3 regions of the Streptomyces sp. NPDC058464 genome follow, and region 2 is predicted to be linked to each of the others. Evidence: riboswitches for the same ligand, from Rfam matches in the RefSeq annotation. Region 2 holds a riboswitch; each other region holds the start of a gene.
The links. A riboswitch is a leader RNA that binds a small molecule or an ion and turns the genes downstream of it on or off. The one in region 2 is predicted to bind cyclic di-AMP.
Positions count from the first base shown of each region.

Region 1 (7,770 bases), on a different contig from region 2:
ACCAGGTCCTTGATCTTGCCGATGACCTTCTCGGGGCCGACCGTGAACGGCAGTTCGGTGATGACCAGGCCCTTGCGGCGGGCCGTCACCGTCTCCACCGCCACCGTGGCCCGGATCTTGAAGGTGCCGCGGCCCGTCTCGTACGCGTCCCGGACGCCCTCCAGGCCGACGATCCGGCCGCCGGTGGGCAGGTCGGGACCCGGGACGTGCTTCATCAGCGTCTCCAGGTCCGCGTTCGGGTAGCGGATCAGGTGGCGCGCGGCCGAGATCACCTCGCCGAGGTTGTGCGGCGGCATGTTCGTCGCCATGCCGACGGCGATGCCCGACGAGCCGTTCACCAGCAGGTTCGGGAACGCGGCCGGCAGCGCCACCGGCTCCTGCTCCTGGCCGTCGTAGTTGGGCGCGAAGTCGACCGTGTCCTCGTCGATCGACTCGGTCATCAGGCTCGTCGCCTCGGCCATCCGGCACTCGGTGTACCGCATGGCGGCCGGCGGGTCGTCGTTGCCCAGCGAACCGAAGTTGCCGTGGCCGTCGACCAGCGGGACGCGCATCGAGAACGGCTGGGCCATGCGCACCAGCGCGTCGTAGATCGACGCGTCGCCGTGCGGGTGCAGCTTGCCCATCACCTCGCCGACCACGCGCGCGCACTTCACGTAGGCGCGGTCGGGGCGCACGCCCATCTCGTTCATCTGGTAGACGATCCGCCGGTGCACCGGCTTGAGGCCGTCGCGGGCGTCCGGCAGGGCGCGCGAGTAGATGACCGAGTACGCGTACTCGAGGTAGGAGCCGCGCATCTCGTCCACGACGTCGATGTCGAGGATTCTCTCCTCGAACGAGTCGTCGGGCGGCGGGGTCTTCGTGCTGCGGCGGGCCATCGCTGCCGGCTCCTTGCTCATGCGTGAACGGATCTGACGCTGACCATTGTGGACCGCGGCACTGACAACCCGGGCCAGGGCCCGGTCGCCGCGAACCGCCCCGGTGCCGGAAGCCGTCACGGGGCGGGTGGGACGCAGGCTACGCGATCCGCCCGGGCGATCCGCTCTGGGCGTACGTCGTGCGGGAACTTCGCCGGGTCCCCGCGCGCTTGCATACAGTGGCAGGACCGGCAGAAAAACCGCGGTTCGAGACCGCTTCCGCGAGCGAAGGGACGTACATGCCCATGGGTCACACGACCACGGCCGAGACAGGCTCCGGAGGCCTGGCAGCGACCGAGCACCGCTTGGCCAACGGTCTGCGCGTGGTGCTCTCCGAGGACCACCTGACCCCGGTCGCGGCGGTCTGCCTCTGGTACGACGTCGGTTCCCGGCACGAAGTCAAGGGCCGTACCGGTCTGGCTCACCTTTTCGAGCACCTGATGTTCCAGGGCTCCGCCCAGGTGAAGGGCAACGGCCACTTCGAGCTCGTCCAGGGCGCCGGCGGCTCGCTCAACGGCACCACCAGCTTCGAGCGCACCAACTACTTCGAGACCATGCCCGCCCACCAGCTGGAGCTCGCCCTCTGGCTGGAGGCCGACCGGATGGGCTCCCTGCTCGCCGCCCTGGACGACGAGTCGATGGAGAACCAGCGGGACGTCGTCAAGAACGAGCGCCGCCAGCGCTACGACAACGTGCCCTACGGCACGGCGTTCGAGAAGCTGACCGCGCTCGCCTACCCGGAGGGGCACCCCTACCACCACACGCCGATCGGCTCGATGGCGGACCTGGACGCGGCCACCCTGGAGGACGCGCGGGCGTTCTTCCGCACCTACTACGCGCCCAACAACGCGGTCCTGTCGGTCGTCGGCGACATCGACCCGGAGCAGACCCTCGCCTGGGTCGAGAAGTACTTCGGTTCCATCCCGGCGCACGACGGCAAGCCGACTCCCCGCGACGGCTCGCTGCCCGACATCATGGGCGGACAGCTGCGCGAGGTCGTCGTGGAGGAGGTTCCGGCGCGGGCGCTGATGGCCGCCTACCGGCTCCCGGAGGACGGCACGCGCGTGTCCGACGCGGCCGACCTGGCGCTCACCGTCCTCGGCGGCGGCGAGTCCTCCCGCCTCTACAACCGCCTGGTACGGCGCGACCGTACGGCCGTCGCCGCCGGCTTCGGCCTGCTGCGGCTGGCCGGGGCGCCCTCCCTGGGCTGGCTCGACGTGAAGACCTCCGGTGACGTCGAGGTACCGGTGATCGAGACCGCCATCGACGAGGAGCTCGCCCGGTTCGCCGAGGAGGGCCCGACTCCCGAGGAAATGGAGCGCGCCCAGGCCCAGTTGGAACGCGAGTGGCTGGACCGGCTGGGCACCGTCGCGGGCCGCGCGGACGAACTGTGCCGCTTCGCCGTCCTGTTCGGCGATCCGCAGCTCGCCCTGACCGCCGTCCAGCGCGTCCTGACGGTCACCGCCGAGGAGGTCCAGGAGGTGGCCAAGGCCCGGCTGCGTCCCGACAACCGTGCGGTGCTCGTCTACGAGCCGCTGTCCGCGGAGTCCGCCGAGCACACCCAGGAGGCGGGGCGCGGCGAGGACCCGGAGCAGGAAGCCACCGTAGAGGCCGGCAACGAGAACGAGGAGACGGCCAAGTGACCGAGCTCGCCACCATGGACTTCCACCCCCAGCCACAGCCGGGCGAGGCCAAGCCCTGGGCCTTCCCGGCTCCCGAGCGCGGCACCCTGGACAACGGCCTGACCGTGCTGCGCTGCCACCGCCCGGGCCAGCAGGTCGTCGCCGTCGAGGTGCTCCTGGACGCGCCCCTGGACGCCGAACCGGCCGGCCTGGACGGCGTCGCCACCATCATGGCGCGCGCCTTCTCCGAGGGCACCGACAAGCACTCCGCCGAGGAGTACGCCGCCGAGCTCGAGCGGGCCGGCGCCACCCTCGACGCGCACGCCGACCACCCCGGCGTCCGGATCAGCCTGGAGGTCCCGGCCTCCCGGCTCGCCAAGGGCCTCGGGCTGCTGTCCGACGCGCTCAGGGCGCCGGCCTTCGCCGACAGCGAGGTCGAGCGGCTGGTCCGCAACCGCCTCGACGAGATCCCGCACGAGCTGGCCAACCCCAGCCGCCGGGCCGCCAAGCAGCTCTACAAGGAGCTCTTCCCGGCCACCGCGCGGATCTCCCGCCCGCGCCAGGGCACCGAGGACACCGTCGAGAAGATCGACGCGGCCGCCGTCCGCGCCTTCTACGACCGGCACGTGCGCCCGGCCACGGCCACCGCGGTCGTCGTCGGCGACCTGACCGGCATCGACCTGGACGAGCTGCTCGGCGAGACCCTGGGCGCCTGGCGCGCCGCCACCGGGCAGCCCCGCCCGGTCCCGTCCGTGACCGCCGACGACACCGGCCGGGTCGTCATCGTGGACCGCCCGGGCGCCGTGCAGACCCAGTTGCTCATCGGCCGGGTCGGCTCGGACCGGCACGACCGTGTCTGGCCCGCCCAGGTGCTCGGCACCTACTGCCTGGGCGGCACCCTCACCTCCCGCCTGGACCGCGTCCTGCGCGAGGAGAAGGGCTACACCTACGGCGTCCGCTCCTTCGGGCAGGTCCTGCGGTCCGCCCCGGACGGCACCGGTGTCTCGATGCTCGCCATCAGCGGCTCCGTGGACACCCCGAACACCGGTCCGGCCCTGTCGGACCTGTGGACGGTGCTGCGCACGCTCGCCGCCGGCGGCCTCACGGACGCCGAGCGCGACGTGGCCGTGCAGAACCTCGTCGGGGTGGCGCCGCTCAAGTACGAGACGGCGGCGGCCGTCGCGGGCACCCTGGCCGACCAGGTCGAGCAGTACCTGCCCGACGACTTCCAGGCCACGCTGTACCGGCAACTGGCCGCCACCGGCACCGTGGAGGCCACCGCGGCGGTCGTGAACGCCTTCCCGGTGGACCGCCTGGTGACCGTCCTCGTCGGGGACGCGGCGCAGATCAAGGAGCCCGTCGAGGCCCTCGGCATCGGCGAAGTCACGGTCGTCGCCGCGGAGTAGGGCGCCCGCGGGTGAGGAGCCCTGGTGACCGTCGGGTCATCAGGGCTCTCGCATGTCCGAATTGAGGTGGAGGTTGCCTGTCTGCCCTGTGGGATGCGCTACAAAAACCGCGTTCCGTTTGGGCGGGGGGAGAGCGGCCTCGTAGGTTCTTCCGGGCTGTCCGTCAGGCAGTGCGCCGCATCCGCGGCACCGGACAGTCATCGCCGAGTCCCCGCATGGCGCGAGCCAGGGGAGCCGGGGACCCACGCAGTCCCTGGGGTGAATCGGGCGCCCGCGCGTGTCGCGAGGGGGCCCGTAGGAGACCTTCCTGCTCCGAACCCGTCAGCTAACCCGGTAGGCGAGAGGGAAGGAAAGGACCAGCCTCTACATGGCGTTCATGTGCGCCTCCGGGAAGCACCGTCGTCCCGGCCGGGTGAAGCGCACCACCGCGCAGGCCGCCGGTATCGCGGCCCTCACCACCACCGGTGTCATCGGCACCGTCTCCGCCGCCCCGGCGCTCGCCGCCGAGAACTCCGTCGAGCAGACCGGCCTCACCCCGGTCATCACGCTCAGCGACTCGGTCGTCGAGCAGATCGACGCCCAGGCCGCCGCCCAGCAGGCCGCCGCCGACCGCAAGGCCGCCGAGGAGGCCGCCCGCAAGGAGGCCGCCGCCGAGGCCAAGAAGGAGCACGAGGCCAAGGTGCGGGCGGCCCGCGCGGCCGAGCGCAAGCGCCTCAACACCTTCGTCGTGCCGATCAGCGACTCCTACGTCTCCACCGGCTACAAGACCGGCGGCTCCCTGTGGTCCTCCGGCTCCCACACGGGCATCGACTTCCACGCCGCCAGCGGCACGGTCGTCCACGCCGTCGGCACCGGCACGGTCGTCTCCACCGGCTGGGGCGGGGCGTACGGCAACGAGATCGTCATCAAGATGGCCGACGGCATGTACACCCAGTACGGCCACCTCTCCTCCATCGGCGTCTCGGTGGGCCAGAAGGTCACCCCCGGCCAGCAGATCGGCCTCTCCGGTTCGACCGGCAACACCACCGGCCCCCACCTCCACTTCGAGGCCCGCACCACCCCGGACTACGGCTCCGACGTCGACCCGGTCGCCTACCTCCGCAAGCACGGCGTGAACGTCTGAGGGAGCTGGACGCGGGTCCGGCGCCGAGACCGACGCGGGGGTTGCGGTGCGTGCGCCGGGCGCGGGTGCGTGGGGGGTGCTCGCGCAGTTCCCCGCGCCCCTGAAGGGGCGCTGTGCTTGGCGCCCCTTAAAGGGGCGCGGGGCTGTATCCGATGTGCGGCTACCGCCGCGTGAGCGCGACCAGCCACGACGCACCCGCACCTGTCCGGCGACGACAACCCGCGAGATCTTCCGGAGCCCCGGCCCCCGTGCCGGGGCTTTCGTCGTTTTCGTGCACCCGATGTCCAAAATATATCCCTGGATTCCGGCCCGCCGTCGGAAATTCCGGCTCATTGCAATAGAGTCACGGAACGGGCGCCACTCGGAGGCGTTTCACGGGGATTAAGGCGGAGGTCGGTCATGCGTATTCCGGCGCACTCGGTATGCACGGCGATCCGGGACGACATCGTCGCGGGTGTCTACGAGCGTGGCAGCCGGCTCACCGAGGAACTCCTGGCCCGCCGCTACGGGGTCTCGCGCGTCCCCGTCCGTGAGGCCCTGCGCACCCTGGAGGCCGAGGGCTTCGTCGTGACGCGCCGGCACGCGGGCGCGTGCGTCGCCGAACCGACCGAGCAGGAGGCCGCCGACCTGCTGGAGATGCGCATGCTCCTGGAGCCGCTCGGCGCCTCCCGGGCCGCTCAGCGCCGCACCGAGGCCCACCTCAAGGTGCTGCGCGGACTGGTGCGGCTGGGGCAGGAGCGGGCCAGGCGGGGGAACAGCGAGGACCTGCGCTCCCTGGGCGGCTGGTTCCACGAGACCCTTGCGCAGGCCTCCGGCAGCCACGCCCTGACATCGACGCTCACCCAGCTGCGGCACAAGATCGCCTGGATGTACAGCGTGGAGACGCCCGCGAACCCGGTGGAGTCCTGGACGGAGCACGGCGCCATCGTGGACGCGGTGGCGCGCGGCGACGCCGAGCGCGCCCGGGCGATCACGGCGCTGCACACCGAGCGCTCGACGGTCTCCCACCGGCTGCGGTTCTCCGGCGCCACCGAACGGGCGAACGGTGTGAGGACCTCGCAACACCCCGTAAACATGTCGGGCCTGCGGCATTAACACGCGCACCGTATACAAAGAGATGTTATTCGGCGGGGTCTGTTTTCGCTGCCCTAATTCACGCGCGCCGGGAATTCACCGTCGCGCTTCTTTCGTGTGCCCGCGGTAAAGCCGGGCACCGGGGGCCTGGCAAACTCCGGGACGGGGCCGTCGTAAAGCCGTGTGCGGCCCTGTTGTGAAGTCATGTGCGCCTGTCATGGAATTGCGGCACATGACGGGTGGCGCGGTACGGGCTCCAGGGCTCAGGGGGAAACGGCGGGGCCGCGCCGCCCCCTGGGGGAGTGGCGCGGCCCCGGACGTGCGGGCGCCGGGCGCTCAGACGGTCTCGGGGAGCTCCTCGAGACCCTCGGCGACCAGCTTGGCCAGGCGGTCGAGGGCGGCGTCCGCGCCCTCGGCCTCGGAGGCGAGGACGATCTCCTCGCCACCCTGGGCGCCCAGCCCCAGGACAGCCAGCATGGAGGCCGCGTTGACGGGGTTGCCCCCGGCCTTGGCGATCGTGACCGGGACGCCTGCGGCCGTGGCGGCTCGGACGAAGATGGAAGCGGGGCGGGCGTGGAGGCCCTCGGCCCAGCCGACGTTGACGCGGCGCTCAGCCATGTGATGCTGCCCTTCGGTGTTCAGGGTTGTCTAGACCAGTTTCCCACATCGTGAAGCATGCCCGGAGGGGACGTGAGCCCCTCCGGGTGTGTCGTCGGACCGCGGCCTCGGCCCGACTTTCGTCCTCCACAGACTGCCTCGCGCCGTTGTCGGACGCGAGCCGTACTCTGGGGCCCATGCAGACCCCGGCGGACCCGCAGGACCGGCACGAGTACCCGTCCCACTGGGAGGCTGACGTGGTGCTGCGCGACGGGGGTACCGCGCGCATCCGGCCCATCACCGTTGATGACGCCGACCGCCTGGTCAGCTTCTACGAGCAGGTGTCGGACGAGTCGAAGTACTACCGCTTCTTCGCGCCCTACCCCAGGCTCTCCGCCAAGGACGTCCACCGCTTCACGCACCACGACTTTGTGGACAGGGTGGGACTCGCGGCCACCATCGGCGGCGAGTTCATCGCAACCGTACGCTATGACCGCATTGGCCCCGACGGGACGCCCGCCTCGGCACCCGCCGACGAGGCCGAGGTCGCCTTCCTCGTCCAGGACGCCCACCAGGGGCGCGGCGTCGCCTCCGCCCTCCTCGAGCACATCGCGGCCGTCGCGCGCGAGCGCGGGATCCGCCGCTTCGCGGCCGAGGTGCTGCCCGCCAACTCCAAGATGATCAAGGTGTTCACGGACGCCGGCTACACCCAGCAGCGCAGCTTCGAGGACGGCGTCGTCCGCCTGGAGTTCGACCTGGAACCCACGGACCGCTCCCTCGCCGTGCAGCGCGCCCGCGAGCAGCGCGCGGAGGCCCGCTCGGTACGACGGCTGCTCGCACCCGGCTCCGTGGCCGTGATCGGCGTCGGCCGCGCGCCCGGCGGGGTCGGCCGCAGCGTCCTGGGCAACCTCCGGGACGCCGGGTTCACCGGCCGCCTGCACGCCGTGAACCAGGCCTTCCCGGACGACCTCAAGGAGATCGACGGGGTGCCCGCGCACCGCTCGGTGCGGGACATCGACGGCCCTGTCGACCTC
Region 1 covers NZ_JBHXMA010000012.1:34,776-42,545, reverse strand. The annotation lists gene ACFWPQ_RS17925 (DNA topoisomerase (ATP-hydrolyzing) subunit A) at 1-875, opposite strand, end outside; gene ACFWPQ_RS17920 (M16 family metallopeptidase) at 1,154-2,557, shown strand; gene ACFWPQ_RS17915 (M16 family metallopeptidase) at 2,554-3,942, shown strand; cyclic di-AMP (ydaO/yuaA leader) riboswitch at 4,134-4,297, shown strand; gene ACFWPQ_RS17910 (M23 family metallopeptidase) at 4,310-5,065, shown strand; gene ACFWPQ_RS17905 (GntR family transcriptional regulator) at 5,465-6,160, shown strand; gene ACFWPQ_RS17900 (HPr family phosphocarrier protein) at 6,476-6,757, opposite strand; gene ACFWPQ_RS17895 (GNAT family N-acetyltransferase) at 6,934-7,770, shown strand, end outside.
Region 1: another riboswitch for cyclic di-AMP. It lies ahead of ACFWPQ_RS17910 (M23 family metallopeptidase); the one in region 2 lies ahead of ACFWPQ_RS39685 (M23 family metallopeptidase).

Region 2 (7,770 bases):
TCGGGGATTCCGTCTGGGGTTGCGTTGCGGATTCCGTCGGGGGTTGCGTCGCGGATTCCGTCGGCGGTTGCGTCGCGGATTCCGTCAGGGGTTGCGTCAGGGGTTGAGGCCCTTGCCGCGCAGCCAGGTCATCGGGTCGATGGCGGTGGCCTGGCCGTTCGGGTGGACCTCCAGGTGGAGGTGCGGGCCGGTCACGTTGCCGGTGGCGCCGACGCGGCCGATGACGTCGCCGGTGGCGACCTTCTGGCCGACCTTGACGCCGATCGAGGACTGGTGGCAGAACCACAGCTCGGTGCCGTCGTCGAGGGTGATGATCGTGCGGTAGCCGTAGGAGCCGGCCCAGCCCGCCTCGGTGACCGTGCCGCTGTGCACGGCCTTGATCAGCGTGCCGGTGGGCGCGGCGAAGTCGAGGCCGGTGTGGTAGCCGGAGGCCCACATGGAGCCGGCCTGGCCGAAGGTGCCGGTGATCGTGTACGACACGACGGGCAGCGTGTACTGCTTGGCCAGCTCGGCGAGCCGGGCCTGCTCGGCCTTCTGCTTCGCGGACGCCTCGGCCTGCTCCTTGGCGTCGGCGGCCTTGGCGGCGGCCGCCTTCACCGCCTTGGCCTCGGCGTCGGAGACCGCCTTGTCGGCGGCGGCGACGGCCTTGGCGCTGGCCTTGGTGTCGAGCTGGTTCTGCTGCTGCGCGGCCTGGGCGATGATCCGGTTGCGCAGCGTCTCGCCGGCGCCGGACGAGGAGGAGTCCCCGTCGGTGGCGGTCGTCGTGGTGACGCTGCTGAGCGCGGTCTGGGTGGCCTGGTGGCCGGCGCCCTCGCCGAGCAGGGAGTCGACGGAGGCGGGCAGGTCGGGCAGGGAGATGGAGACCGGCGGCTTGCCGGTGTTGGCGCTGGCCATGCCGCCCGCGCCGACGGCGGCGATCACGCCAACGCCGAGAACCGTGGAGCTGCGGGCGAGTCCGCCGCCGCGCTGCTTGGCGACCCGGTGCCGGCCGCGCGCCGAGGCCAGGGACTCCTCGGTGGGGTTCCACTCCTCCCAGGGGCCCTCGTCGGTGCGGTAGCTGCCGTAGCCGAAGGTGTCGGGTTGACGCTGGCTGGGCACGAACGGGGCTGTCGGAGCAGGCCGGTTGGACGCCACGCGGGCGTACTCCTTTCCTTCCGTCGCCTACCGGGTTAGCTGACGGGTTCGGAGCGGGAAGGTCTCCTACGCGCGTATACCGGCCGTTTCCTACCCGGCGGTAGCCGTGCGATTCACCCCAAGGTGGTGGTTCCCCGGTTCCCTTGCGGGATTCGGCGCGTGCGCACGGAGCCGTCGCGGGTGACGGCTGGGACGACCGCGCTGCGTTATCGAACGTTAATAGACCCGGCTATCAGATTCCAAGCCGTTCGTCTTGATCATTAAGCTTTCAAAGCTTGGACTTACCTGCCACGACTGGTCGAAAACGGTCGAGTTGGCCGTGCTCGCTGCTCAGCTCAGGAGTCACACAGGTTTTGATGGTGACTCAGTTGTGATGCGGAGGGCGGCCGTCCGAACACGATGTGTGACATAGCACAGGACCGGCGCTCAGGGCCGGCGCACCGCGAGCAGCGCCATGTCGTCCGTCATGCCGCCGCCCGTGTGTCGGCGCACCTCGGCCGCGAGCCGGGCCAGCAGCACGCCGGGGGCGGTGGCGGTACGACCGGTCAGCCGCCGCTCGGGGTCGTAGAAGCGGCCGTGCGCGTCGCGGGCCTCGGAGAGGCCGTCGGTGTACAGCAGCAGCGTGGCCCCGCTCGGGAACACGTGCTCGGCCGCCCGGTCGGGCCACGCCCCCAGGTCGCCCATCCCGAGCGGCAGCGCGGACTCCGGCGCCAGCACCGGGCACACCTCGCCGTCGCCGTGCAGCAGCAGGGGCGGCGGATGGCCGCGGTTGACGACCCGGAGCGTGCCGTCGCCGTACCGGAGTTCGGCGAGTACGGCGGTGGTGAACCCCTCGTGGGCGTCGATGCCGCCGCGCCGGACGCCCTCGCGCGCCAGCGCCCGCTCCAGCCGCGCCGCCACCGCCTCCAGCGTGGCCTCCTGCTCGGCGGCCTCCCGGAACGCGCCGATCACCACGGCGACGGCGGCGACCGCGCCCATGCCCTTGCCGCGGACGTCGCCGACGACCAGGCGCACGCCGTACGGGGTGTCCTGGACGGCGTACAGGTCGCCGCCGATGAAGGTGCCCTCCTGGGCCGCCTCGTAGCGGGCGGCGATCTCGAAGCCGCCGATCCACTCGGCGGGCTCGGGCAGGACGGCCCGCTGGGCGGCCTCGGCGACCTCGCGGGCGGAGGCGAGGCGCTGGTCGCCGATGCGGACGATCCGGTTGATGCCGGCGGCGAGGACGGCGACGGTGGCCACGGTGACGATCTCGGTCACGGCGTCGGCGTCCGGGAGCACGGCGAACCGCGCGTGCACGGCATAGGTGGCGAGGAGCGCGGCCAGGCCGGTGAGGACGGTGGTGCGCAGCGAGGAGAGGGGGGCGGCGATCAGCGGGGCGGCCGTGAAGAAGGGGACCGCGGTGAAGGCGGCGGGGGTGAGGACGTCGTAGCAGACGCCCGCGACGATCAGCAGCGCGGGCAGGTAGCGGGCGAGGGTGCGGGCGGATTCCTGGCCGTGCTGCTCCGCCTCTCCACGGCTCGCCACACGACCCCCCTGCTGTCCCACGCGCCCGACGTGCCCGACGTGTCCCACATGCCCGACGTGCTCAACGTGTTCGATGTGCTTGACCTGTTCGACGCGTCCGATGTCTTCGATGCCTGCCCGTCCAGGTTTGCCGCTGCGAGCGGATGGGGCGAATGGTGTGGGCCGGGCGGATGAGTGCGGACGTGTGTGATGAGGAGCACGTGCCTGGATATGACTCAGGGCCGGAATCCTCTAACTTGGATTCCGGCCCTGGGTTTCAGTAGCGGGGACAGGATTTGAACCTGCGACCTCTGGGTTATGAGCCCAGCGAGCTACCGAGCTGCTCCACCCCGCGTCGGTGACACCAGCATACGCCATCCGAAGAGGGTGAGTCACACGGGTTGAGACCCGCGGGGACGGCGGAGGCCGTGGCGGGGACGACGGAGGTCGCGGTGAGGTCAGCGGATGCCGAAGCGCCGGGCCAGGGCGACCGCCTCCCGGGGGCCGTCCGCGAACGGCTGCCCGTGCCCCGGCAGCAGGACGGTGTCCTGGGACAGTCCGGCGACGGCGTCCAGGGAGGCGAGGGCGGCGGCCGAGTCGTGGGTGAAGGCGCGGCAGACCAGGCAGGGGCCGGTGTGCCCGGTGAAGGCCTCCTTGGTGACCAGGGCGTCGCCGGTGAAGAAGAGGCCCTGGTCGGGGAAGTGGAAGCCGGTACTGCCGGGGGTGTGACCGGGCAGCGCGACCGCCAGCGGCCGACCGGGCACGCCGTCCAGTCGCGCGCCGTCGCCGAAGGTGTGTGCCCGGGTGGGCGGCGGCGCGGTGAAGGCGCCCTGGCGGGCCATGGACGCCATGGTGGCGAGCGCGGCGGGACGGCGGACGAGGTACGGCAGCGGGGAGCGTTCGGACCTGGCGTGCCGCATCGCCTTGCGCGGTCCGTCCGTGAGCATGGCCCGGTCGTCCTCGTGGACCCACACCTCCGCGCCCGCCTGCTGGAGCTCCACCGTGAGGCCGGTGTGATCGGGGTGCGCGTGGGTGATCAGGACGGCCCGGATGTCGGCCGGGCTCCGGCCGGCGGCGGCCAGGTGGTCGAGGAGCCGCCGCCGCTGTCCGGGCAGGCCGGCGTCGACAAGGGTGAGTCCGTCGGGGTGATCCACCAGGTAGAAGTTGACGAGGGGGTCCCCCAGCCGGACGACGCCCGGAGCGGCCTCCGGCCCGGCGCCGGGCCGGACGGATCGGGCGGATCGGGCGGATCGGGAGCGGGACTGACTCATGACGTTCTGCTCTCGTACGAGGCGAGGGGCGAGGCGAGGGGCGAGGCGAGGGGCAAGGGGCGAGGCGGGAACATTGCTCAGAACACTGCTCAGAACATGCTGTTTCCGTTGGCCGAGGTGGCCGGGACGGCCTGGGTGACCGCCCAGTGCTCGACGATCTTCCCGCCCCGCACCCGGAAGATCTCGTACACCGACGTGCCCAGGTCGGAGGGGGTGTTCTGGTCGTGGAGGTGGACCGCGACCAGGTCACCCTCGGCGACGACCTTGGCGACGGTGGCCTGGTACTGCGGATGCGCGGCGAAGAGGTCCGCATAGGCCTGCTTGGTCGCGGCCGCGCCGTCGGCGAGCGTCGGGTCGTGCTGGACCAGCTTCGGCGAGACGTAGCGGTCGACCGCGCCGAGGTCCTTCCGGCCGGTCAGCTGCCGGACGTAGGCGCGTACGACGCGCTCGCTCGCGGCGGTGTGCGAGGCCGGGCCGGCGGCGTCGGTCCGCGGCGCGGTGAGCGTGGCGAACATGTCGTGGCCGTTGGCCGTGGTGGCGGGGACCGGCTGGATGGTGTCCCAGTGCTCCACGATCTTGTGGTTCGCCACCCGGAACACGTCGACGAGCCCGATGCCGCTGAACGTGTCGGAGGTGCCCGCGTGCGTCTGGAGCAGGACCAGGTCGCCCTGCGCGATCACGTGCGTGGTGACCGAGCCGGTGCCGGGGGTGGCCGTCGCCTTCAGGTTCTCCACCAGCCGGCGCAGCGCTTCCGGGCCGTTGGCGACGGTGGGGTTGTGCTGGATGTAGTCGGGAGAGACGTACTTGTCGATCACGGACGTGTCGTAGTAGGTGAACAGCTGCTTGTACACGTACGTGACCAGCGCCTTGTCGGCCGCCGTCTCGCGGGCGGACACCGAGCCGGTGGCGGCCCCGGTCCCCGGGTGTCCGGCGGGCCGGGACACGGCCGTCGCGGGACCGGTCGCCAGTGCCGTCGCGGCGGCGACGGCGGCCACGGCCGCGCCGATCCGTACCGCAAGGTGTCTGTTCATCGCACTCTCCTGACTCGGAACTCCCGCCGGCCCAAGGGAAGGTCGGCCAGGCCGACACTAGGAGCGCCGGACCGATCCGTCGTCGCCCTGTGAAGGGTGGTACTCACGGGGACAGGTTCGCCGCGGCCGCGCCGCCTAGCCTGGCCTCATGGCACAGGCACAGGGCAGCGACACCCACGCGCCGGGGCCGCTCGGCGAGTACCTCCGTGCGCGCCGGGCCCTGCTGAGCCCGGAGCTGCTCGGGCTGCCGGACGCGGGCCGCAGGCGGGTGCCGGGCCTGTGCCGCCATGAGCTGGCGCTGCTGGCCGGGGTGAGCACGGAGTACTACACCCGGCTGGAACAGGGCCGCAACCGCCATCCCTCCCCGCAGATCGTCGAAGCCCTCGCCCGCGCGCTGCACCTGGACGCGGAGGGCACGGCCCACCTCCACCAGCTCGCGGCCCCCGCCCCGCCCCGGCGCTCCCGGCCGCGCGGCGAGCAGGTGCCGGCGGGCATCCGCATGCTCCTGGAGACGTGGTCCGCGCTGCCCGTGGTGGTGGCCGGACGGCTCTGCGACGTACGCGCGGCGCCCCCTCTGGCCGTCGCACTCTCCCCCGCGCACCGGCCGGGGGCGAACCTGGCCCGGGAGGTGTTCCTGAACGACGCCGTGCGCACCCTGCACCGCGACTGGGACGTCGCCACGGGCGGCCTCGCGTCGACGCTGCGGGTGGCGGCCGGGGAGGATCCGGGCGACCCGCGGCTCTCCGCCCTGGTCGGCGAACTGTCCGTGCACAGCGAGCGCTTCCGGTATCTGTGGGCGCGCCATGACGTCCGCCCGAAGCAGGGCGGGCGGGCCCTGCTGCGGCACCCGCAGGTCGGTGAGCTGGACCTCCGGATCGAGAAGCTGGCGGTCCTGGGCACGAACAGCCTCACCATGATGTGCTTCCACGCCGAGCCCGGGAGCCCGTCCGCCGAGCGCCTGGCCCTGCTCGCCAGCCTCACCGCGGCCGGGACACCGACCGGCACGGCATCGGCGGGGACACCGCCCGGCACGGCATCGGCCGGCACAACTTCAGCCGGCACCGCTTCGACCGGCACAACTTCAGCCGGCACCGCTTCGACCGGCACAACTTCAGCCGGCACCGCTTCGACCGGCACCGCTTCGACCGGCACGACTTCCGCCGCAGCCACAGCAGAGCAGCCGCGCCACCGGCTCGGGTGAGCCCAGGCAGGCAGACGGCTTCAGCCGAGAAGATGCGCGTTCGGCGCCTTCGCCAGGCCCTCGTACTCCCCGAGCACCAGTACCTCCACCCCGGCCTCCCGCAGCATCCCCGTCCCGTCGGCCGCCGCCACGAACGTGTCCGGCTCGCGCCACGCCGTCACCACCCGCCGTACCCCGGCCCGCAGGATCAGCTCGGCGCAGGGGTGCGGGCGGGAGGCGCGATGGGTGCAGGGTTCGAGGCTGGTGTAGACGGTGGCCGTGGCCAGCCGGGGGTCGGCCGGGGGGATCTTGGCCAGGGCCGCCTCCTCCGCGTGGACCACGGGGTCGCCGGCCTCCCGGGAGTGGCCGCGGGCCAGTTCCGTGCCGTCGGCGGCGACCACCACCGCGCCCACGCTGAACGCGGTCCGGGAGGGCGGGCACTCGGCCGCCAGTTCGCAGGCGAGCCGCAGCCAGTGCCGGTCGGCCGCGGACGCCGTGCCGCCCGTGCCGGGGGCCGTGGGCTCGTAGCGCATCAGGACGACGTCCTCGATACGACGGGTGTCCAGGAGCCGCAGCCGCCCGGCCTGGTAGCCGCCAGGACCGAACAGCCGCGGTGCCGTCGGGTCGCCGACGAAGAGCGGGGCCAGGACCAGCTGGACCTCGTCGGCCAGGCCCTGCTGGAGGAGCTGGGTGTGGACGGTGCCGCCGCCCTCGACCATCAGGCGCCGCACGCCCCGTACGTCGTGCAGGTGCTCCAGGAGCGGCCGCCAGTCGAGGTCGGCGCCGAGGGGGACGACGTCGGCGGCGGTCCCGAGGGCGCGGGCCCGCCGCGCGCCCTCGTCCGTCGTGTACACGATCTTCTCGCCGCCGGTGTGCCAGAACTTCGCGTCCGGGTCGAGGTCGCCGGTCGCGGTGACCGTGACCTTGAGGGGGTACTCGGGCCGGCCGGCGGCGGTCCTGGCCGCGCGCCGCTCGGGGGAGTTGACCAGGAGCCGGGGGTTGTCCGCGCGGATGGTGCCGGCGCCGATCAGAATGGCGTCGACGGAGGCGCGCACCTCGTCGACGCGGTCGAAGTCGGCGGGGGACGAGAGCAGGAGCCGGTCGGGGCCGGTGTCGTCGAGGTAGCCGTCGAGGGAGACGGCGGCGGACAGCAGGACGTAGGGGTACGGCATCGGACGCGCTCACTCTCGGCGGGCGGGCTGGGACGGCGGTCTGCGAACTGGACGCTTGGTTAAAGTTTGAAACAAACCTACACTGGTCGCATGACGACTCGCTGGCTCACCCCGAAGGAGCAGCGCGCCTGGCGCGCCTACATGGCGGCGACGCACCTCCTGGAGGACGCGATCGACCGGCAGCTCCAGCAGGACGCCGGCATGCCGCACCTGTACTACGGCATCCTGGCCAACCTCTCCGAGGCGCCGGAGCGCAAGCTGCGCATGACCGATCTCGCCGAGAAGTCGAAGATCACGCGGAGCCGGCTGACGTACGCCGTGACCCGGCTGGAGAAGGACGGGCTGATCCGGCGCGAGGACTGCCAGTGGGACAAGCGGAGCAGCTTCGCGATCCTGACGGACGAGGGCATGGCGGTGCTGGAGCGCACCGCGCCGGGGCATGTGGAGACGGTACGGGCGGCGGTCTTCGACCATCTCTC
Region 2 covers NZ_JBHXMA010000040.1:75,123-82,892, reverse strand. The annotation lists gene ACFWPQ_RS39685 (M23 family metallopeptidase) at 97-1,134, opposite strand; cyclic di-AMP (ydaO/yuaA leader) riboswitch at 1,142-1,302, opposite strand; gene ACFWPQ_RS39680 (PP2C family protein-serine/threonine phosphatase) at 1,561-2,658, opposite strand; gene ACFWPQ_RS39675 (hypothetical protein) at 2,707-2,832, shown strand; tRNA gene ACFWPQ_RS39670 (tRNA-Met) at 2,919-2,992, opposite strand; gene ACFWPQ_RS39665 (MBL fold metallo-hydrolase) at 3,096-3,908, opposite strand; gene ACFWPQ_RS39660 (nuclear transport factor 2 family protein) at 3,998-4,939, opposite strand; gene ACFWPQ_RS39655 (helix-turn-helix domain-containing protein) at 5,088-6,140, shown strand; gene ACFWPQ_RS39650 (dihydrofolate reductase family protein) at 6,161-7,291, opposite strand; gene ACFWPQ_RS39645 (MarR family winged helix-turn-helix transcriptional regulator) at 7,382-7,770, shown strand, end outside.

Region 3 (7,770 bases), on a different contig from region 2:
GTGGACGATCAGCAAGGTGGGCACACCCGCACCCTGCCGTGCGGTGCCCGCCGACGGCAAACGGCGGCGGGCGGCGGGCGGCGCTCAGGGCTGTGAGCGTTCCGGGCCGTGCGTTCCGGGCCGTGCGTTCCGGGCCGTGCGTTCCGGGCCGTGCGTTCAGGACCGCACGTTCAGGGCTGTACCGGCATGCTCCAGCAGTTGGAGACGGCCGGTACGCCGGACAGCCGGGCCGTGAGCCAGGCGATGGCGTCGCCCTGGTCGGTGAGCAGGGGTTCGAGGTGGTTCAGCAGGGCGCGGCCCGCGTCCGGCAGGAGGACCGGCACGTAGGTGACGTTCGCTCCCTCGCCGCACCAGTCGACGGCGAGGCGCCGCGCCTGTGCGTGCGGGACGAGGTCGTCGCTGACGCCGGTCGCCAGCCGGACCGGGCTCGCCGCTGCCGTCGTACCGATGCGCTGTTCGTCGAGGAAGGCCTGGAGGGCGGGCTCCCCGGCGACGACCTCGGCGATGGAGCTGCCGTCGTCCGTCCAGGCGGAGCTGTGTACCGAGCCGTAGGCGAGGAGCGCGTCGCCGACGCACATCGTCGACAGGTCGGCGAGGGCGGCCCGACCCGCCGCGCCCAGGTGGGCGTCGACGATCGGCTCGAGGGCCGGGTCGGACTGGACGAAGCCGTTGACCGCCCAGCCGAGGGCGCCGGCCAGGTCGCTGCCGTCGATGGCCGCGGTGACGGCGGTGAGGTCGGCGGGCGGCGCCCCGGCGTAGCTGCCGGAGAGGGTGATGTCCGGGGCGTAGGCGGGCTGGAGTTCGGCGGCCGCTGCGGTCGCGCCGCCGCCCTGGCTGTAGCCGAAAAGGCCCACCCGCGAGGCGGCGGTGACCGAGGCACCGGGGAGGTTGCGGGCGGCGCGTACGGCGTCCAGGACGGCGTGGGCTCCGTCGAGCCGGTTGACGTAGGTGTGGAGCCGGTCCGTGGCGCCGAGCCCGACGTAGTCCGTGACGACCACCGCGACGCCCTCGGCGAGCAGCCGGTAGATCGACAGGTCCTCGTAACCCACCGACACCGTCTGGCCGTTGAGGACCAGCGGGTACTCCAGGCCCATGGAGGCGGCGCACTGGTCGCCCTGCCCCATGGTGCCGGGGGCCAGCGCGACCAGCGGACGGGCGCCGGGGCCCAGCCAGGGCAGGGTGGGCTCGATGTAGGCGCCGGTGACGGCGACGGGGTGGCCCGCCGAGTCGGTGGACTTGTACATCAGGCGGGTTGCGGTCCCCGGCAGCGGCCCTGGCAGGCTCGGCAGGCTCAGGGCCAGCGGGAGGGGTTCGGTGCGGACCAGGGCGCCGTCGGCCGTGGGCAGGGTGGCCGGCGGGTCGTAGAAGGCGGGGATGGTGACGCCCCTGGAGACCTCCGCCTGCGAGGCCGTGGCCTGCAGGGTCTGGAGGCAGAGGCAGGCCGCCGCGGTGAGGGCGGTGGCCAGCAGTCGAACGCGGACGCGCATGGGGAACCTCCTGGACGTGCTGGACGTGGGAGGTGCGGAGGACGTCCCCGGAGCGGCCGACGGGGCGGGTGCGGTTTACCCGACGGTAACGAGAAATGCCTTACCGGCGGTAGCAGCCGTCAGGTTACGGTTCAGTAATGTGACGCGCAGTCAACAGCGGTCCTGCGGAAGCGCATTCGCCCGAGAGTCCCGTAGACATGCACCCGGGCGGGCCCGACAGCGCGGAGCACGATGAGATGCTCCGCGCGTTCGAGCCCGCCCGGGACGCGCCGCGCGCGGCGTTCGAGAAGGGTCAGACCGAGTTGCGCCGGGTGCGCCACAGCAGCGCGCCCCCGGAGGCCAGCAGCAGACCGCCGAAGACCGCGGGCCACAGGTGGGCGCCGGTCTCGGCGAGACCGCCCTGGACCGCCTGGGGCTCGGTCTGGGGCTGCGTCCCGGAGCCGGTGCCCGGGGTCTCCTGGCCGGCCGGGACGGCGGCCGCGGTGTCCACCGGCGTGGCCGCGGCACCCTCGGTCGGCGCCTCGGTGTCCGGCCGCTCCGTCGGCTTGCTGATGACGCCGCCGCCCGACGACTTCGTGGTCGACGTCTTCTTCGGCGACGCGCTCGCGTAGACCCTCGGCAGCTCGGTGCCGCCGGAGGCCGGGGTGGAGGCGTCGTCCGAGGCGGGGGCGGTCTCGGTGGCCGGGGTGTCGGCCGGCGGCTCGGACGACGGCTGCTCGGTCGCCGGCTCGGACGGCTCGGCGCTCTGGGTCTCGGCCGGCGGGGCGACCGGGCTCGCGGTGCCGCTCGGCTCGGACGGCTCCGCGCTCTGGGACGGCGGCTGCTCGTCGGCCCCCGCACCGCACGTGCGGCCGGAGTTGATGCAGTCGACCATCTTCCGCATCAGGCTCTCGTCGAAGACGTTGATGAAGTCGCCGTGGTCGGTGACGGGCTTGTGCAGCTGCTCGGGGAACGAGTCCACCGCGAACAGCGGGACCGTACGGCCGCCGTCCTGGAGGCTCGGCGCGTCCACGTCGTAGACGATGCGCTGCACCAGCTGCGGGATGGCCTGGAAGCCGGCCGGGCAGCTGCCGTCGGGGGCCTCGAAGGCCACATGGGTGCGGTGGTTGGCGCTGTCGATGTTCCGGCCGTCCCAGCAGCTCTGGAACCTGAACGTGCGTACGACGTCACTGCCCGAGGGGCAGAGCGGGTACTTGTCCTTGAGCTGCCGGTCCTCGAACCCGGTGCAGCTCCAGGAGGCGTTGGCGTTGCCCGGGCCGTTGACGAACGCCTTGGCGTCGCCGGTGATGATGCGCAGCAGCCGCGGCATCTCGGTGACCTTGGAGGTGGGGTTGCCCTCGAAGGTCAGCGTGACCTCCTTGGCCGTGACGATCTGCCCGGCGTTGCCCTCGGTGCCGCCGCCCGGCTTGTCGGCGTCCCGCTCCTGCTTGCCGTTCTGCAGCCGCAGCACGGGCCAGTAGTACGTCGACTTGTCACCCTGGTCCGCGCAGCTGGTGTCGGCGTTCGCGAGGTCGTCGTCGCTGGCGAAGGCGTTGTTGGACTGGTTGCCGATGTAGTCGTGGAAGTGGTGGGCGCCGTTGGAGACACCGGGCGCGACGATCACGTTGTCCGAGTTGAACAGGCCGTTCGCGTTGACGCCGCAGCTGGAGGAGAAGGTGCCGGTGGAGCCGCCGGACTGTTCGGCCGGGGTGGTGACATTGGGCTGCACGGAGGTGATGTCCGCATAGTCGGCGGCGACCGGCCCGTTGCCGCCCTGGCCGCCGGCGCCGGTGCCCTGGCTCGGCGCGGCGCTGCCCTGGCCGCTCTGGCTCGGCGTGGCACCGCCCTGGGGGGCCGCGGACTGCCCGTCGCCCTGGGTGGAGGAGCGCAGGGTGCACGCGGCGAGGTCGTCCAGGCCCTGCGGGCGGTCGCCCTCGCGGCCGATGGCGTCGGCGATGCGCTGCAGCGACTCGGACCGCTTCTCCTTCAGCGGGCTCATGATCGTCTGGTCGGCGAGGCCGGGGTTCTGCTCGATCTCCGCGGCGGACTCGGTGAGTTGCTGATACGCGGCCACGATCTGCTGGTCCAGCTGGGCGAGTTCGTTGTCGACGTCGGCCCGCGCCCCGTCGGGTACCGCCGTCAGCCGGCTGCCGACGTCGGGGCAGTAGATGGTGGGCGCGGACAGCACCTGGCCGGTGGCGACCTGGGTCTGCTGGTCCCCGCCCTCGGTGGCCGAGGCATAGACGTTCACCGCGACCAGTCCCCCGCCGCCGAGCATCAGGGCGACCGCTGCGAAGGTCGCGCGTTGTGCGCCGGTCGGGCGTCTGCGCCTGTTGCGTCTCAAGGTCGTTCCCCTGCGTCTCGTGGTCGGCGGGACATGGAAATCCCCGGCCCTATACGGGCCGCGGCGCCATCGTGTTCAACAGACCCACGAATTCACGGCGACCTCACAGAAAGCGCGTGTCCCGGAACGGTCACGGAACAGGGGGACGCAACCGACGGCAACGCCCCGGTGACCCTGCGAAAGCAATGGATGCGCGCGAAATGCCGTCCCGTACGGTCGAGTTCCGAACGCTAAGACGAACATCACAAATACGTATCGGACATTACGCACTTCAACCTTCACACGAGTGACACAAGTTGGCTAAGTTGACGGGCAAGCCGCTCGGCTCCCTCCGGCGAATCCCGCCGGGCCGCGCGGCCTCCGCCGAATCCGGTGCCTTCCAGGGGCGAATCCGGAACCGGGGACCCAACCGAACCACTGGGGTGAATCGGCCGGACGTCCGTGAGGACGGCGGCCGTAGGGCATGCCTTCCGGACTTCACAGCCCGAACCCGACAGCTAACTCGGTAGGCGGAGTACGGAAGGAGCACGACCCCTCAATGGCGCCCGAGAGCCGTGACGAGGTTCGGCAGCGGATCAACAGCCTCTACGACCAGGCCGAGAACGCCACCGGGAACTACAACGCCACGCGCGCGATGAGCGGGGGTTCACGCTCACGCGGTGTCCCGCTGTTCAAGCGGCCCCGTCGCGACGACCCGGGCCTCGACAACATCGCCCGGGAGTGGTTCGACGGCGCCCGTTCGAAGCTGGGGCCGAGCGTCCCGGCCGCACTCCCCTCCGACCGGCAGCCGGCCCGGCCCGGCCCGCGGCGTCCCGTCAGCGCCATGGCCGCCGACCTGCTCGGCCAGCTGGAGGGCTCCGGCCCGGCCCGGCTGGAGCTGACCGCGGGTCCGTCCGCGCAGACCGACTTCGAGGTCGTCCGCGAGCTGCCGCCCCCGAGGCCGGAGCAGCGCGCGGTGGCCGCGCTCGAAGCTGCCCCGGCCGCCCAGCCGGTTCCGTCCGCACAGCCCGTGCCGACCGCGCAGACCCCGTGGCCCACGCCCGAGGCCCAGGCCGCAGCGCAGCAGTGGGCTGCTCCCCCCGTCGGCATACCGAGCCAGCGGACCGACAGCGGCTCCTTCCGGACCGACGCCCTCGCCGCCACCCGCGCGATCCCCGCGGTGACCGAGACGGGCGGCATCCCGATCGTGTCCGCGACCGACACGGGTACGTTCCGCATCATGACCCCGGGCGGTACCAGCGCCAGCCGTGCCACGCCCCCGGCGGACCCGACCGGCTTCCGCGTCATGACCCCGGGCGGCCCGGGCACCGGCAGCTTCCCCGGGGTGCCCCCGATGGACGCGGGCCCCGCCCCCGCCCAGACCATGGCTCCGGTGGCGGCTCCGGCTCCGGCTCCGGCTCCGGCGGACATGACCGGCTTCCGCATCATGACCCCGGGCGGCTCGGGCACCACGGCGTTCCCGGGTGTGTCTCCCCTGGACATGGACACCGCCCCCGGCCAGGCTGCGGCTCCGGCTGTGGGGGACACCGGCTCCTTCCGCATCATGACGCCGGGCGCCACGGGCTCGTTCCCGATGCCGACCTCGGCCGACGCGGGAGCCTTCCCGACCGCGGACCCCATGAGCACCGGCGTCTTCCCGACCGCGGCGCCCACGAACTCCGGCGCCTTCCCGACCGCCGCCCCCACCGACTCCGGCGCCTTCCCGACCATGGCGCCCGCCGCCGCTGCCCCCGCCCCGGCTCCGATGGACATGGGCGGCTTCCGGGTCATGTCGCCGAACGCGACCGCCGGTTACGCCGAGGTGCCCCAGGCCGCCGCCGACACCGCCTACGCCACCGCCGCGTACGCGACGGCGGCACCCGCCACCCCCGCGCCCATGGCCCCCATGCAGCCGGCCGCCTCCTACGCCGCGGCGCCCGCCCCGGACATGGCCGACGCCGCCTACGCCTATGCCGGAGCCATGCCGCCCGCCGACACCGCGTACACGTACGCCGGAGCCATGGCACCCGCCGACGCCGCCTACGCGTACGCCGGAGCCATGCCGCCCGCCGACGCCGCCTACGCGTACGCCACCGCCGCGATGCCCACAGCGATGGCAGCGCCCCCTGCCGCGATGCCCGCGCCGATGGCGGCACCCATGCAGGCGCCGATGCAGGCACCCTTGGCGGCACCCATGCAGGCGCCCATGCAGGCACCCATGGCGGCACCGATGGCCGCACCGATGCAGGCGCCCCCCATCGCCGCGACGGCCGCGGCGCCCATGGCCATGGCCGCACCGCCCGAAGCGATGATGATGGCCGCGCCCGCCATGGCGATGGCCACCGCCGCCCCGGTCATGACGGCTCCGCTCCCCACCACCCCCCTGCCGACCGCACCCCCCCAGGTCGCCGCCCCGGTCCCCACCGTGGCCGCAGCCACGCCCGCGCCCGGTGTCTTCGTCCAGCCCGGCGCCGTGGCCGAGCCGGGCAAGGCCATGAAGGCGCTGGCGTTCGCGCGGGAGCAGATCGGCCGGCCGTGCGTCTGGGGGGCGACCGGTCCGGGGGCCTACGACTGCTCCAGCCTCACCCAGGCCGCCTGGCGCGCCGCCGGTGTCACGCTGCCGCGCAGCGCGCCGGAGCAGACGCTGGCCGGCACCCCGATGACGCTGGCCGCCATCGAACCGGGTGACCTGGTCTTCTTCTTCGACGACGACAGCCACGTCGGGATCTACGCGGGCGGCGGCACGATGGTGCACGCGCCGAGCCCCGGAGCGCTGATCCGCGAGGAGTCGATCTACAACGCCGGGGAGTCGGCGATCCACCGGGTGATCCGCCCGGCCTGACCACCTGGCCTCCCTGCCCCTCTGGCCCCTCTGCCCCCTGGCCCCTTTGGCCCCTCTGCCCCCTGGCCCCTTTGGCCCCTCTGCCCCCTGCCCGTCGGGCTCAGACCCTCCGCCGCCGCGTGCGCCAGCTCTCGTGGTGGTCCAGGAGGGTCTCCTCGACGGGCCGGTAGGCAAGGCCCAGTTCGCGGACGCTCCGGCCGTTGTCGACGCGGAAGCGGATGCCGAGGTGCTTGCGTATGTAGTCCTGGGTGAGGCCGAAGAGCGGCCCGAGGACCCGTACCGGCCCGTGCGGGAGCGCGGTGCGCGGCAGGCGCGGGTCCCAGGGGTGGCGTCCGCGGATGATCCGGGACATCTCGTGGAAGGACGTCATCGTCTCGTTGGCCACGATGTATCGGCCGCTCGCCGCCGGGTTCTCCGCCGCCGCGATGTGCGCGTCGGCCACGTCGCGGACGTCGGCGGTGGTGAAACTGAAGTCCGGGGCGCCGTAGCAGAAGTAGCCCTTGAACAGCTCGTCGAGCAGGAAGAGGCTGCCGGACTCGGAGGCGGGCGTGAGGGAGGGGCCGAGGATCAGTCCCGGGTTGATCGAGACCAGGCGCCAGCGCTCCTGGGCGGCCTCCGCGTCCCAGGCGGCGCGCTCGGCGACCGTCTTGGCGTAGTGGTAGGGGTTGTTCGCCACCGTGCTGGTGGTGTTGAAGTACTTCTCCGTCAGCACCTCGCCGGCCATCTCGCGGACATCGGCGTAGTCGCCGAAGATCGCGCCCACGGTGGAGGTGAAGACCAGGGTCGTCACCTCCGGGGTGCGCTCCACGCTGCCGAGGACGTTGCGGGTGCCGAGCAACGCCGGGTCCACCACGTCCCGTTGACCGTCCTTGATCCGCTCGGGCATCAGGAACGGCGAGGCCACGTGGAAGACGGTCGCGCAGCCCCGGAACGCCTCGTCGAAGGACCCGTCGCCGAGCAGGTCGGCCTCGAACAGGTCCAGTTGGCCCGGGAAGGCCTCCTGGAGCTCCCACAGCGGTCGTACCTTCGTCGCATCGGAGGCGCGGCGGACCGTCGCACGGACCCGGTACCCGCGCTCCAGCAGCCGCCGTACCAGATGGCTGCCGACGAATCCGCTGCCGCCGGTCACCGCGACGGTC
Region 3 covers NZ_JBHXMA010000010.1:67,981-75,750, reverse strand. The annotation lists gene ACFWPQ_RS15805 (flavodoxin family protein) at 1-24, opposite strand, end outside; gene ACFWPQ_RS15800 (lipase family protein) at 171-1,487, opposite strand; gene ACFWPQ_RS15795 (DUF1996 domain-containing protein) at 1,780-3,744, opposite strand; cyclic di-AMP (ydaO/yuaA leader) riboswitch at 4,162-4,338, shown strand; gene ACFWPQ_RS15790 (NlpC/P60 family protein) at 4,349-6,631, shown strand; gene ACFWPQ_RS15785 (NAD-dependent epimerase/dehydratase family protein) at 6,732-7,770, opposite strand, start outside.
Region 3: another riboswitch for cyclic di-AMP. It lies ahead of ACFWPQ_RS15790 (NlpC/P60 family protein); the one in region 2 lies ahead of ACFWPQ_RS39685 (M23 family metallopeptidase).